Regions from separate parts of the Pseudoalteromonas sp. GW168-MNA-CIBAN-0100 genome, predicted to be linked through region 1. Evidence: predicted binding sites of a transcription regulator. Region 1 holds the regulator's gene; the other holds the start of a gene.
What was found. Region 1 encodes FliA, which starts transcription of late flagellar genes. Its sites were predicted from a motif close to CTAAAGNTNNNNNNNNNNNNGCCGATA; they were not measured.

Region 1 (5,234 bases):
TACTGGGTTATTTAGCTTACTACACACAGCAAACTAAGTTAAAAGCCGCTGCAGCAGAAGCCGAAGAGGCCGCCAGTGGCGGAAGCGCTGCAACAGGTATTGCCAATAAACAAGAGCAAAAAGAACTTGGTTGGGATGATGTTCAGCAGGTTGACGTAATTGGCCTAGAAGTAGGTTACAGATTAATTCCGTTGGTAGATCAATCTCAAGGTGGTGAGCTACTTAATCGTATTAAAGGTGTACGTAAAAAGCTTTCTCAAGAACTTGGTTTTTTAGTACCACCTGTTCATATTCGCGATAATTTAGAGCTTGATCCAAATGCTTACAGAATAACGCTAATGGGTGTTTCAACCGGTGAAAGCGAACTTAAACATGGCGACGAGCTAGCGATTAACCCAGGGCAAGTATTTGGTCCTATTAAAGGGGTTGAAACTAAAGATCCTGCGTTTGGCCTTGATGCAGTATGGATCAAGCCTGATCAAAAAGATGAAGCGCAATCACTAGGTTATACCGTTGTAGATTCAGCCACGGTAGTCGCCACTCATATTAGCCAGTTATTAACTAACAGTGCGGCGTTGCTACTAGGGCATGAAGAAGTTCAAAACCTGCTTGATATGCTTGCTAAAAGCCATCCTCGCTTAGTAGAAGGACTAGTACCTGATGTGTTGCCATTAACTGCAATTGTAAAAGTACTGCAAAATTTATTGAATGAAGGTGTAGCTATTCGCGATATGCGCTCAATTGTTCAAACCCTTGTTGAGTATGGTCCACGTAGCCAAGACCCTGATGTATTAACGGCTGCAGTGCGTATTTCTCTGCGTAGGTTAATTGTTCAAGATGCGGTTGGTATGTCATCAGAAATCCCTGTCATAACCTTGGCACCTGAGTTGGAACAGATGTTGCATCAGTCATTACAAAATGCAGGCGATGAAGGTGCCGGTATTGAGCCTGGACTTGCAGAGCGACTTCAAGTGTCATTGACACAAGCGCATCAAAATCAAGAAATGGCCGGTGAACCTTCTATATTGCTAACGTCAGGAATGTTACGCACTGTGTTATCTCGTTTTGTTAAGTACACCATTCCAGGATTGAGAGTGATGTCTTATCAAGAGGTACCAGACGAAAGACAGATCAAGATTGTTAGCTCTGTAGGCCAACAATAAGATTTTAACAGGGGTTGAATCATGAAAATTAAACGTTTTTTTGCTAAAGATATGCGCACAGCACTTAAAGAAGTTAAAGATGAGTTAGGTGTTGATGCGGTTATTATGTCAAATAAGAAGCTGGCTAACGGTGTAGAAATTGTAGCGGCAGTTGATTATGACAAAGCAGCCCCTAAAGTAGCAGCGCAACCACAACGTACTGCAAAACCGCGCGCTCAAGCACCACAGCAAAGCATGCATAATTTTGTAAAACCAGAGCCTCAGCGTGCCAAACCAGAGCCGCAAGCAAAAGTGGCTGACAGCCTACAGGCTTTATTAGAGCGCCAATCACCGCGTCCTCGCTCCCCTGAACTTGCATCAATGTTTTCACAATCAGGTATTGATACTACCGATAACTATCAAGAACCAGCTATGGAACAGCGTACTAAAAATATGTTTGCTCCTGAAAATGCAGCGCCAGTTCGTCCACAAACTCAAGCGGATAGCTTAGGTTTTGATGATTTAGACAGCGACTTTGATGATTTAGATAGTCCAGTAACTGCTCGCCAACAAACACCCAATAATGAAAGCGAAGAAATGACAACAATGCGTGAAGAAATGAACGCAATTCGTCAATTACTTGAGCATCAAGTATCGGGCTTAATGCAGCAAGATATGGCGCGTCGCGATCCAACACGCGCTTGCATGGTTGACCGCTTAGTCGGTATGGGTATTGATAAAGAAGTAGCGCAACAAATGGCATGTTTTGTACCTGATGATGTATCTCGTAAGCAAGGCTGGAAAGCGTTGTTAACGATGGTCGAAGATCAAATGCAAACAACCAATAATGAAATACTTCGCCAAGGTGGTGTATATGCGTTAGTGGGTCCAACAGGTGTTGGTAAAACAACAACAGTTGCTAAGCTTGCAGCGTTAGGTGCACAAAAATATGGCGCTGATAAAGTGGCCTTAATAACCACTGATACATACAGAATTGGTGCTTATGAACAGCTTGCTACTTACGGCCGTATTATTGGTTGTGGTGTAAAGCAAGTTAAAGATGCTAATGAATTAGCTGAAGTTTTATATCATTTACGAAATAAACGTCTAGTATTAATTGATACAGCAGGTATGAGTCAGCGAGATTTACGTTTGACTGAGCAGTTAAACACGTTAATGCGTAACCAACGTGTGGATATTCGCAGCTACTTAGTACTAAGCGCGACGGCACAAATTAATGTATTACAAGAAACAGTACGTCACTTTAAAAAAGTACAGTTAAGTGGTTGTATTTTCACTAAGTTAGATGAATCATTAAGTTTGGGTGAGATTATTAGTATTGCGATTCAAAATCGCCTCCCAATAGGGTATCTTACTAACGGTCAACGAGTGCCAGAAGATATTCGTGTTGCAAATGCTGAGAAACTAGTGAAAAAGGCTGAGCAATTATATTTAAAAAGAACAAAAGCACAACATTCAAGGCACCAAGCAGTGGCGCCAAGTACAGTAGGGATGTATGATTAACACAGTATTAGATCAAGCAAGCGGCCTGCGCAAAATGAGTCAAAACAATAACAACGGCGTAAAAGTTATCGCTGTAACCGGTGGTAAAGGTGGGGTAGGGAAAACAAATGTTTCTCTAAATACCGCTATTGCACTAGGGCAACAAGGTAATAGAGTATTAGTGCTGGATGCTGACTTAGGTTTAGCAAACTGTGATGTGATGCTTGGTTTACGTGTAGAGCGCAATTTATCACACGTTTTGTCAGGTGAATGTGAGCTTGACGAGATTTTAGTTGAAGGCCCTGCTGGTATTAAAATTGTACCCGCTACATCGGGCTCGCAAAGTATGGTTGAACTATCGCCATCTGAGCATGCCGGGCTAATTCGTGCATTTAGCGAATTGAATACCGAATTTGATATTTTAATTGTAGATACAGCCGCTGGTATTTCAGACATGGTGCTAAGCTTCTCACGAGCAGCACAAGATGTAATGGTTGTAGTGTGCGATGAACCAACATCAATAACCGATGCTTACGCACTTATTAAAGTATTAAGCCGCGAGCACGGTGTTTATAAGTTCAAAATTGTTGCCAATATGGTCCGCAGTATGCGTGAAGGCACTGAATTATTTGCAAAACTATCTAAAGTTACCGATCGCTTTTTAGATGTTTCAATGGAGCTAGTAGCAACGGTTCCTTATGACGAAAATATGCGCAAAGCAACACGTCGCCAAAAGGTGATTGTTGAGCTCTTTCCAAGTTCGCCAGCCGCTCTCGCGTTTAAAGCGCTGGCGACAAAAGCAGTTAAATGGCCAATACCAAATCAACCATCTGGGCATTTAGAGTTTTTCATTGAGAAACTAGTAAACGGCTAATTATGACAACATTGGTGAATAGAGCTATGGGATATCAATCAACACAAAACTTAAATGTGATTGTTGAGAAACATGCATCACTTGTCAAAAAAGTGGCATGTCATCTAATTGCTCGATTACCACCTAGCGTTCAGCTTGATGATTTAATTCAATCAGGAATGATAGGTTTAATAGAAGCTTCAAAAAACTTTGATGCAACAAAAGGCGCAAGCTTTGAAACCTTTGCCGGTATTCGTATTCGCGGGGCTATGCTTGATGAAATGCGCCGTGGTGATTGGGCTCCTCGTTCAGTACACCGTAAAAGCCGACAAGTTGCAGAGGCAATTACTGGGCTCGAAAGCAGTCTGAATCGCGAACCAACAGATACAGAAGTTGCTGAAAAACTTGAAATTTCACTCAATGAGTACCATCATATTTTAAATGATGTTAATACCAGTAAAGTATTAGGCATAGAAGACCTTGGTGTAGATGAGGATGTTATTACTCCCGTAGGCCAAGATTTAGCGCTAGACAAACCTTTTAATAATGTTAAAAATGATCGGTTTAATGAGTCTTTGCTAAATGCAATAAAGTCATTACCAGAGCGTGATGCGATGGTACTTTCTTTATACTATAACGATGAAATGAATTTAAAAGAAATAGGACATATACTCGATGTAAGCGAATCGCGTGTAAGTCAGATACATGGTCAGGCGATGATTAAGCTTAAAGCTAAAATCAATGACTGGATAAACTAGTAGTAAGTAAACTAAGGTTAATACCTCACTGGGGGATGTTTTGGATAAAAACATGAAAATTCTTGTAGTTGATGATTTTTCAACGATGAGACGAATTATAAAAAACCTATTACGTGACTTAGGTTTCACTAACGTTCAAGAAGCTGATGACGGGTCTACAGCTTTGCCTATGTTACAAAATCAAGTGTTTGATTTTGTGGTTACAGATTGGAATATGCCGGGAATGCAAGGTATTGACCTTTTAAGAGCAATTCGTGCAGATGATAAGTTAAAACATATCCCTGTACTGATGGTAACGGCAGAAGCTAAAAAAGAACAAATAATAGCTGCAGCGCAAGCTGGCGTTAATGGTTATATTGTTAAGCCATTTACGGCTGGAACATTAAAAACTAAATTAGAAAAAGTATTTGAACGCTTAGGCTAATGATGGGGGAGAGGCTTATGTCAGCACCAGCTGCGCCTCAAATAACGTTAGAACAAGCTCGTCAACTCGTCATTTATTTAGAAAACGATGAGCAAGATAAAGCTAATCAGTTGATTTTAGAGACAGCTTCGCAAGAGCAGTCTAAATTATTTGCTGAAGTTGGGAAGTTGACTCGTCAACTGCACGAAGCACTTAAAAGCTTTGAGCTTGATACTCGCTTAACTAACATAACGACAGATGCGATTCCAGATGCTAAAAAGCGGCTTAATTATGTTATAGAAATGACAGAAAATGCGGCTAATAAAACAATGGATGCTGTTGAGGCTAGTTTACCTATAGCTCAGCAACTTGCAGATGAAATATCTCATATCAAACCGACATGGGATCGTTTAATGAGCCGGGAGATTGAGCTTGGTGAGTTTAAACAACTTTGCCATAGTATCGATAAGTTTATGAATAACTCTCATCATAAAACGGATGAGCTTCAAAGCTTAATGACAAATGTACTAATGGCTCAAGACTATCAAGACTTAACAGGTCAAGTTATTCGCCGT
Region 2 (5,234 bases), on a different contig from region 1:
GCCCACCAGCTAAATTTATTTGGTAGCTGTTAAAATCTTGCTGCTGTTCGTCGGTACGATTTGTAGCGCTAAAAAGTAGTGATTGTTCGGCAATTTGAGTTCGGGCTGTAAATTCAAATTCTTGTTCATTGTTATTATTTTTTTCAACATTCGCATTTAATAATAATCGGTCAAATAAGCTTATGTTGGTACCAAATGCATACTTAAGTAGATCGTCATCTGTATTTTTTTGACCTGATGTAGCAGTGTATACAGATATATTATCTGTAAGCCCTTGCTCATATCTACCCGCAATTTGCCAACCCTGCCCCTGCGAGCTTGAAACATTGTTATTTAGTAACTGCTTACCTTGTTCAGTAACCGACAATTCATAGTGACCTTGTCCCTGCTTAAGTTGATTTCCGTCCACAAAGTAATAATCACTTTTACGCTCAACTTGACCTTGAGGCCCATAAAAAATAAGCTCAAAATTATTAGCTCCAAATAATAGGTTTATATTATCAAAAATATAACGCCCATCTGCGAGGCTAAGCTGCTGGTCTATTAATATTTCATTACGATACAGCTCTACATCCCAACCTGGCTGTATAGCACCGCTTAAGTTAACTTGATTATTGACTATTTTTCTATTGGTTACATTATTAGAAACTTTAACACCTCGGGCATACTGACTACTGTAGCTATTACCCACTTGCGTGGCGATAACATCACCAAAAGATATTTCAGTAGGCATGAAGCTGTTTTTTATTTCTTTGTCTAAGTTTTGCTTTGTAAACGTTAACCTAGAGTTGGTAAGTAAGTCAGTACTTCGTCCAGACAAAAAATACTCTGCAGATAAATACGCAAAGTCTTGAGTGCCTAAAAGTGAATAGTTCGTAGAATGTCTATCATCGCTCGCGGTAAAATTTAGTTGTAAGTCGGCAACCGGAGAAGATAGCGCTTTATATGGGCTAGCTTTCCATGGCAGCGTAGGTGGCGATCTTTTGTTAGGTGATTTAAGGTTGCGCGACTGTCTGTATCTTTGTTGTTCAACCGGTAAGGGGCTCTCTGAGCTTATAAGTAATTCTAAATCTGGGTAATCAATATTAAACTCTAGATTTAAAGCATTATGTAAACTTTGAATATCTACATAAATATCATCTTCAATGGTAATTTGATTTTTTGCTAATAAGTAGCTCTGTGTAGGACTAGTAAATACAGCGGGTGTAACCGCTGCATTTAGAAAAAGAGGTTGTTGATTTGCTCCAACACCTTGAGCAATTCGATTGCTAGCATCAACATTCATTGCAAATTGTAGAATATCAAATAAGTCGCTTAAACTAACTTGTACACTTTGCTCGCTTTTAATTGCTGCAACTTCACCTAAGTAGTATGAGTTTAAATAAAGCGAAAGTATTAATAACTCGCCTGTGGCGATTCGCTGTTGCTGATTTTCTTTGTTTTTATAATCAATTACTTCAACGGGCTTAGTTAGCTTTAGTTCAATTGCGCGTAGTGTTGTTAAAGCATCCCCCACGGAAGAATTGGGATTAGCTATTACACTATTACTAAGCAAACTACTTATGCTTAGTAATAGTGCATACAATAAATTATTTAGCGTCATTCACAGTTAAAACATTAAGTGATTGTGAAGTTAAAGGCAGAGTGTATTGTGCAAATGTAAGGTCTTTATATTCTTGACTACCTTCATATTTAAAAATGACTTTTCCTGCTTTATCTAAATTTTTGTCACTAAATAAACTAAGGGTTACAAACGCATTATCTACTTCTGGATAAATACTTAAATTACCAATTTCTGCAATTTTAACTTGCTCGTTATTACTATCAACAAAGTAAGCACTTAATTTACCGTAGCTACTAAACTTACCTTCTCGTTTTATATTCAATAAAAACTGAGGACGTTGATTGCTTTCATTTAGCACTAGCTTAGCTTGCTCTATGGCAACTTCTGGCTGTTTCATGTCTTTACGTAACAAAATAGGAATGCTGTAGCTCATAATCATATTAACTTTTATTGAGCTTGTTTTATTAGTATTTTCACCAGGCAATGCTTGAAATAGAAGATGAGAGCGGTACTCACCAGAAGCTAGGCTTTTAGGTTTACGTATTGCTATTTTTACTGTTTGTTTTTCACCAGGTGCTAAACGCATTTGTTTTGGTGACAAACGTGCCATTGAACTTAAACTTTCGCTTGTAGCCTCTGCCAACTGTATGTAGCCACCGCTAGGTTGCGCTTGCTTCTCACTCCATAAAACACGATATGTTTGATATTCATCACCCGTATTAATTACGGTAACTTTAGCGGTTCGTTGACGTTCATCAAAACTAATACGGGTTGGAGAGATAAGTAAATTTGCGTATGCATTTTTTCCTAAAATACATACACTCAGTGCGAGCAGCACTACAACTTTATAAAACATGTTTTTCCTTTAGTAATCAATCGTAATTTCTAATTGGGTGTCAGTAATAAAACTACCATCTAAGTAACTTTGGCTAGTCCCTGTCGTTATTAAACGGCCACCTACTTTGAGTAAAAGCTCTCCAAATTCATCGCTAGTTTGCGTTCTTGGTAAATCCACTAATACAACCGAAAACTTGGCACTATTAGCTCCAAGTACTTCACTTTGCAATGTAGAGTCACTCATTTTGTTAAACGATATTTGAGTAAGCGGAGGTAAATCGGTAAATAAAAGTTCTGCGGGATTCCCCTCAGTTAATACGTAAATACTACCAAATGTGGTTATTTCACCATCGTGGTTAATCGTGATAGAGCTTAAAGTATTATTTTGAGGGATAACTAAAGTGCCAAAATTAAGCGCTTCTTGTTGTATGCTTGCGCTATAGGCTTGCTCGCTAAACATTAACGAAAGCCAAGCAGAAGCATACAAAAAACGCATTGTTTGTTTAAACACTAATTAATATGACACTTCAATATTAAAGCTACCAGAATACTCACCATCAGGGTAATCCACACTTGATGCGTTTGATGAAGTAGAAAGAGTCGCGCCTATATTAAATGATACAGCGCCATCAGCACCAGCTTGTAGGTTAGGAGTACCCTGCGTATAAAGCGCTCCTGCATTTGTTCCGCTCGTTATAAAGTAAGTCCAAGCATCTACAGTAAAATCAGGTTCATTTAAGCCTTGGCCAGCTAAGGGTAGTATTAAAGTATTTACTGGGTCGCTAATGGTTAAAATAGAGTTTGGTACTACATCTGACACACTAAAAGCACCCGCTTCACCACCTTCAATTATTGAGATACTCGCAGCGTTACCAGTTGGATTATCTTGTGAAGTAACAGGGCTCGCAGCTGGATCAGGATTAACTGTCAGCGTTGCTTGTTCGGCGCCTAATGGATCTGAAATAGCACGAATAGTACCAAAATTTAAATCGTTATCTTTTGTGAGTATTACAGCATTTTGTACTGTTACTTTCGCTTCAAATGACTCTGTAGCAGCATAAGTGCTAAACGAGCTGACCACGGTGGCTACAGCTAATGCAGATAAATAAAACTTCATGCTAAATCCTTATAAGAAAATGGGCTTTATCAAATATTTGCCCAACTATAGTTAGTATCGACTATTAGTACAAATACTTTAATACTATATAAGTTTAAAAAGCCTAATTTATTAATTATATTGGTTTTCCGACAAAAGCAGCAATATTACAGACTTGATCAAGCTGATTAGCTAAATAACAAAACGCACTTACTTGAGCATCGTTTTTAAATGGACCTACACGTAATCCATACAAAGTCATATTATTATTTTTACGTTCAAACATAGTAAAATTAAATTGAGTAAATGCACTGGGGTATAATTGCTTAAGCCTTTCGACTCTTGCTTTAACAAGCTCTGGCTTTAAATACCAACCAAGCTGTGCTCCAATTTTAGTTTCATCTGTTAAGGTGAGTTCTGAATTTTGTAAGTTTGGTGTTTTTACTTCGGGAGTGTTATTTAGTGCCGTCGGTTCCAAATTCTGTGAAGGCTGATTACCATAGGTGATATCGGTTTTATTTTGCATGAGTAAAGGAGGGTTTTCAGTTAATTCACTTCGAGACGATAACGCCATAATTAACAGCTGTAAATCATCTTCCATAGCAGTTAAACGACCAATGCTTTCTTGCTGTAAGTGCCACTGCGAAACATACTCTTTTACTTGTTTATCAGTAATTAAAGAATGCTGCACGCTCTCGTTATTTACAGTTGCGCTGCTACATCCATATAAATAAAAAGATAAGAATAAAACTGATATTAAATGACAAGACTTAAAATACCGCATTGCAAAATGCACTCTACTAACCAAGATAATAAATCAAAGCAAATTTTGCGCCACTTTATAGCAACTTTTTTAATTAAGTAGTCTATTTTGAGGTAAGAAAAGCCATATCGATAACAAGGCAAAATTTCATCATTTAGTTGGTATCACTAATTGTTGCTGCATTGCTCTAACTCCGGCATACATGCCGTCGTATATCAAAAATTATTAGCGAAGTTAGCGTCAGGTCTAATCCTTCAAATTGATTAGGTATTATTGTAGATTGATATTACATGCTGTGCGCTAAAGCTTTACTGGCTTATCAGTGTAGTTACTTACTATGCAATCGAGTTTGTACAGTTTGAATACGTCACAGTCTGCTTTTGCATTTTTAAAGTTTTGGTAAGAGCCAAGTTTCAGCCTGTAAAACATTTTGTCGTTTATTTTGGCGGTTTCTACGTTAGTCAATATTTTGTCTCTAAACAACGGCGCTGCTTTAGCATTTAGCTCTTGCCATGCTTTAGCCACACCTTGCTCTGAGTCAACCGAAGCTACTTGCAAAGCAAATACATGTTTAGGTGTATTTAATTTTACAGTTTGTTTTTTATCACTGTAGTTTTGTTTAGCTTGTTGGCGTGACTTAACATTACGTGTGTTTCGTGGTGAGCGTACAGACTTACTGCTGTACCCTTGATTAGACTGCGCAATAGCTTTGCTGTTTATAATATCAATATGATTTACGAGGTAAGTTATTTCTTTTTCTAATCTTAAAATTCGCTCTATGCCTTCACGAGCTTGTTGCCACTGCATTGCGGCATCTTTTAGCTGAGCAAGTTCAAGGGCTGTAATTGATACGTAGTCAGGCGAGTTACTTTGAGGTTGTTCATCAATGGTTTTTATTTCAGGCGAGACGCTGCATGCTGTACCAAATAAAAGCATTAGCAAGCTAAGTAAAAGCCCAATGTTATTTTTTTTAT

Region 2: a site for FliA is predicted at 3,574-3,600, ahead of AAEY62_RS06235 (DUF4402 domain-containing protein). Genes of this name have one in related genera too.

The regions. Positions count from the first base shown of each region.
Region 1 is NZ_JBEOOL010000016.1:56,663-61,896, forward strand. It holds gene flhA (flagellar biosynthesis protein FlhA) at 1-1,163, shown strand, start outside; gene flhF (flagellar biosynthesis GTPase FlhF) at 1,185-2,666, shown strand; gene AAEY62_RS11395 (MinD/ParA family ATP-binding protein) at 2,659-3,519, shown strand; gene AAEY62_RS11400 (RNA polymerase sigma factor FliA) at 3,546-4,256, shown strand; gene cheY (chemotaxis response regulator CheY) at 4,297-4,680, shown strand; gene AAEY62_RS11410 (protein phosphatase CheZ) at 4,698-5,234, shown strand, end outside.
Region 2 is NZ_JBEOOL010000007.1:146,175-151,408, reverse strand. It holds gene AAEY62_RS06250 (hypothetical protein) at 1-1,555, opposite strand, end outside; gene AAEY62_RS06245 (fimbrial biogenesis chaperone) at 1,590-2,420, opposite strand; gene AAEY62_RS06240 (DUF4402 domain-containing protein) at 2,430-2,912, opposite strand; gene AAEY62_RS06235 (DUF4402 domain-containing protein) at 2,916-3,518, opposite strand; gene AAEY62_RS06230 (SPOR domain-containing protein) at 3,634-4,188, opposite strand; gene AAEY62_RS06225 (SPOR domain-containing protein) at 4,561-5,234, opposite strand, start outside.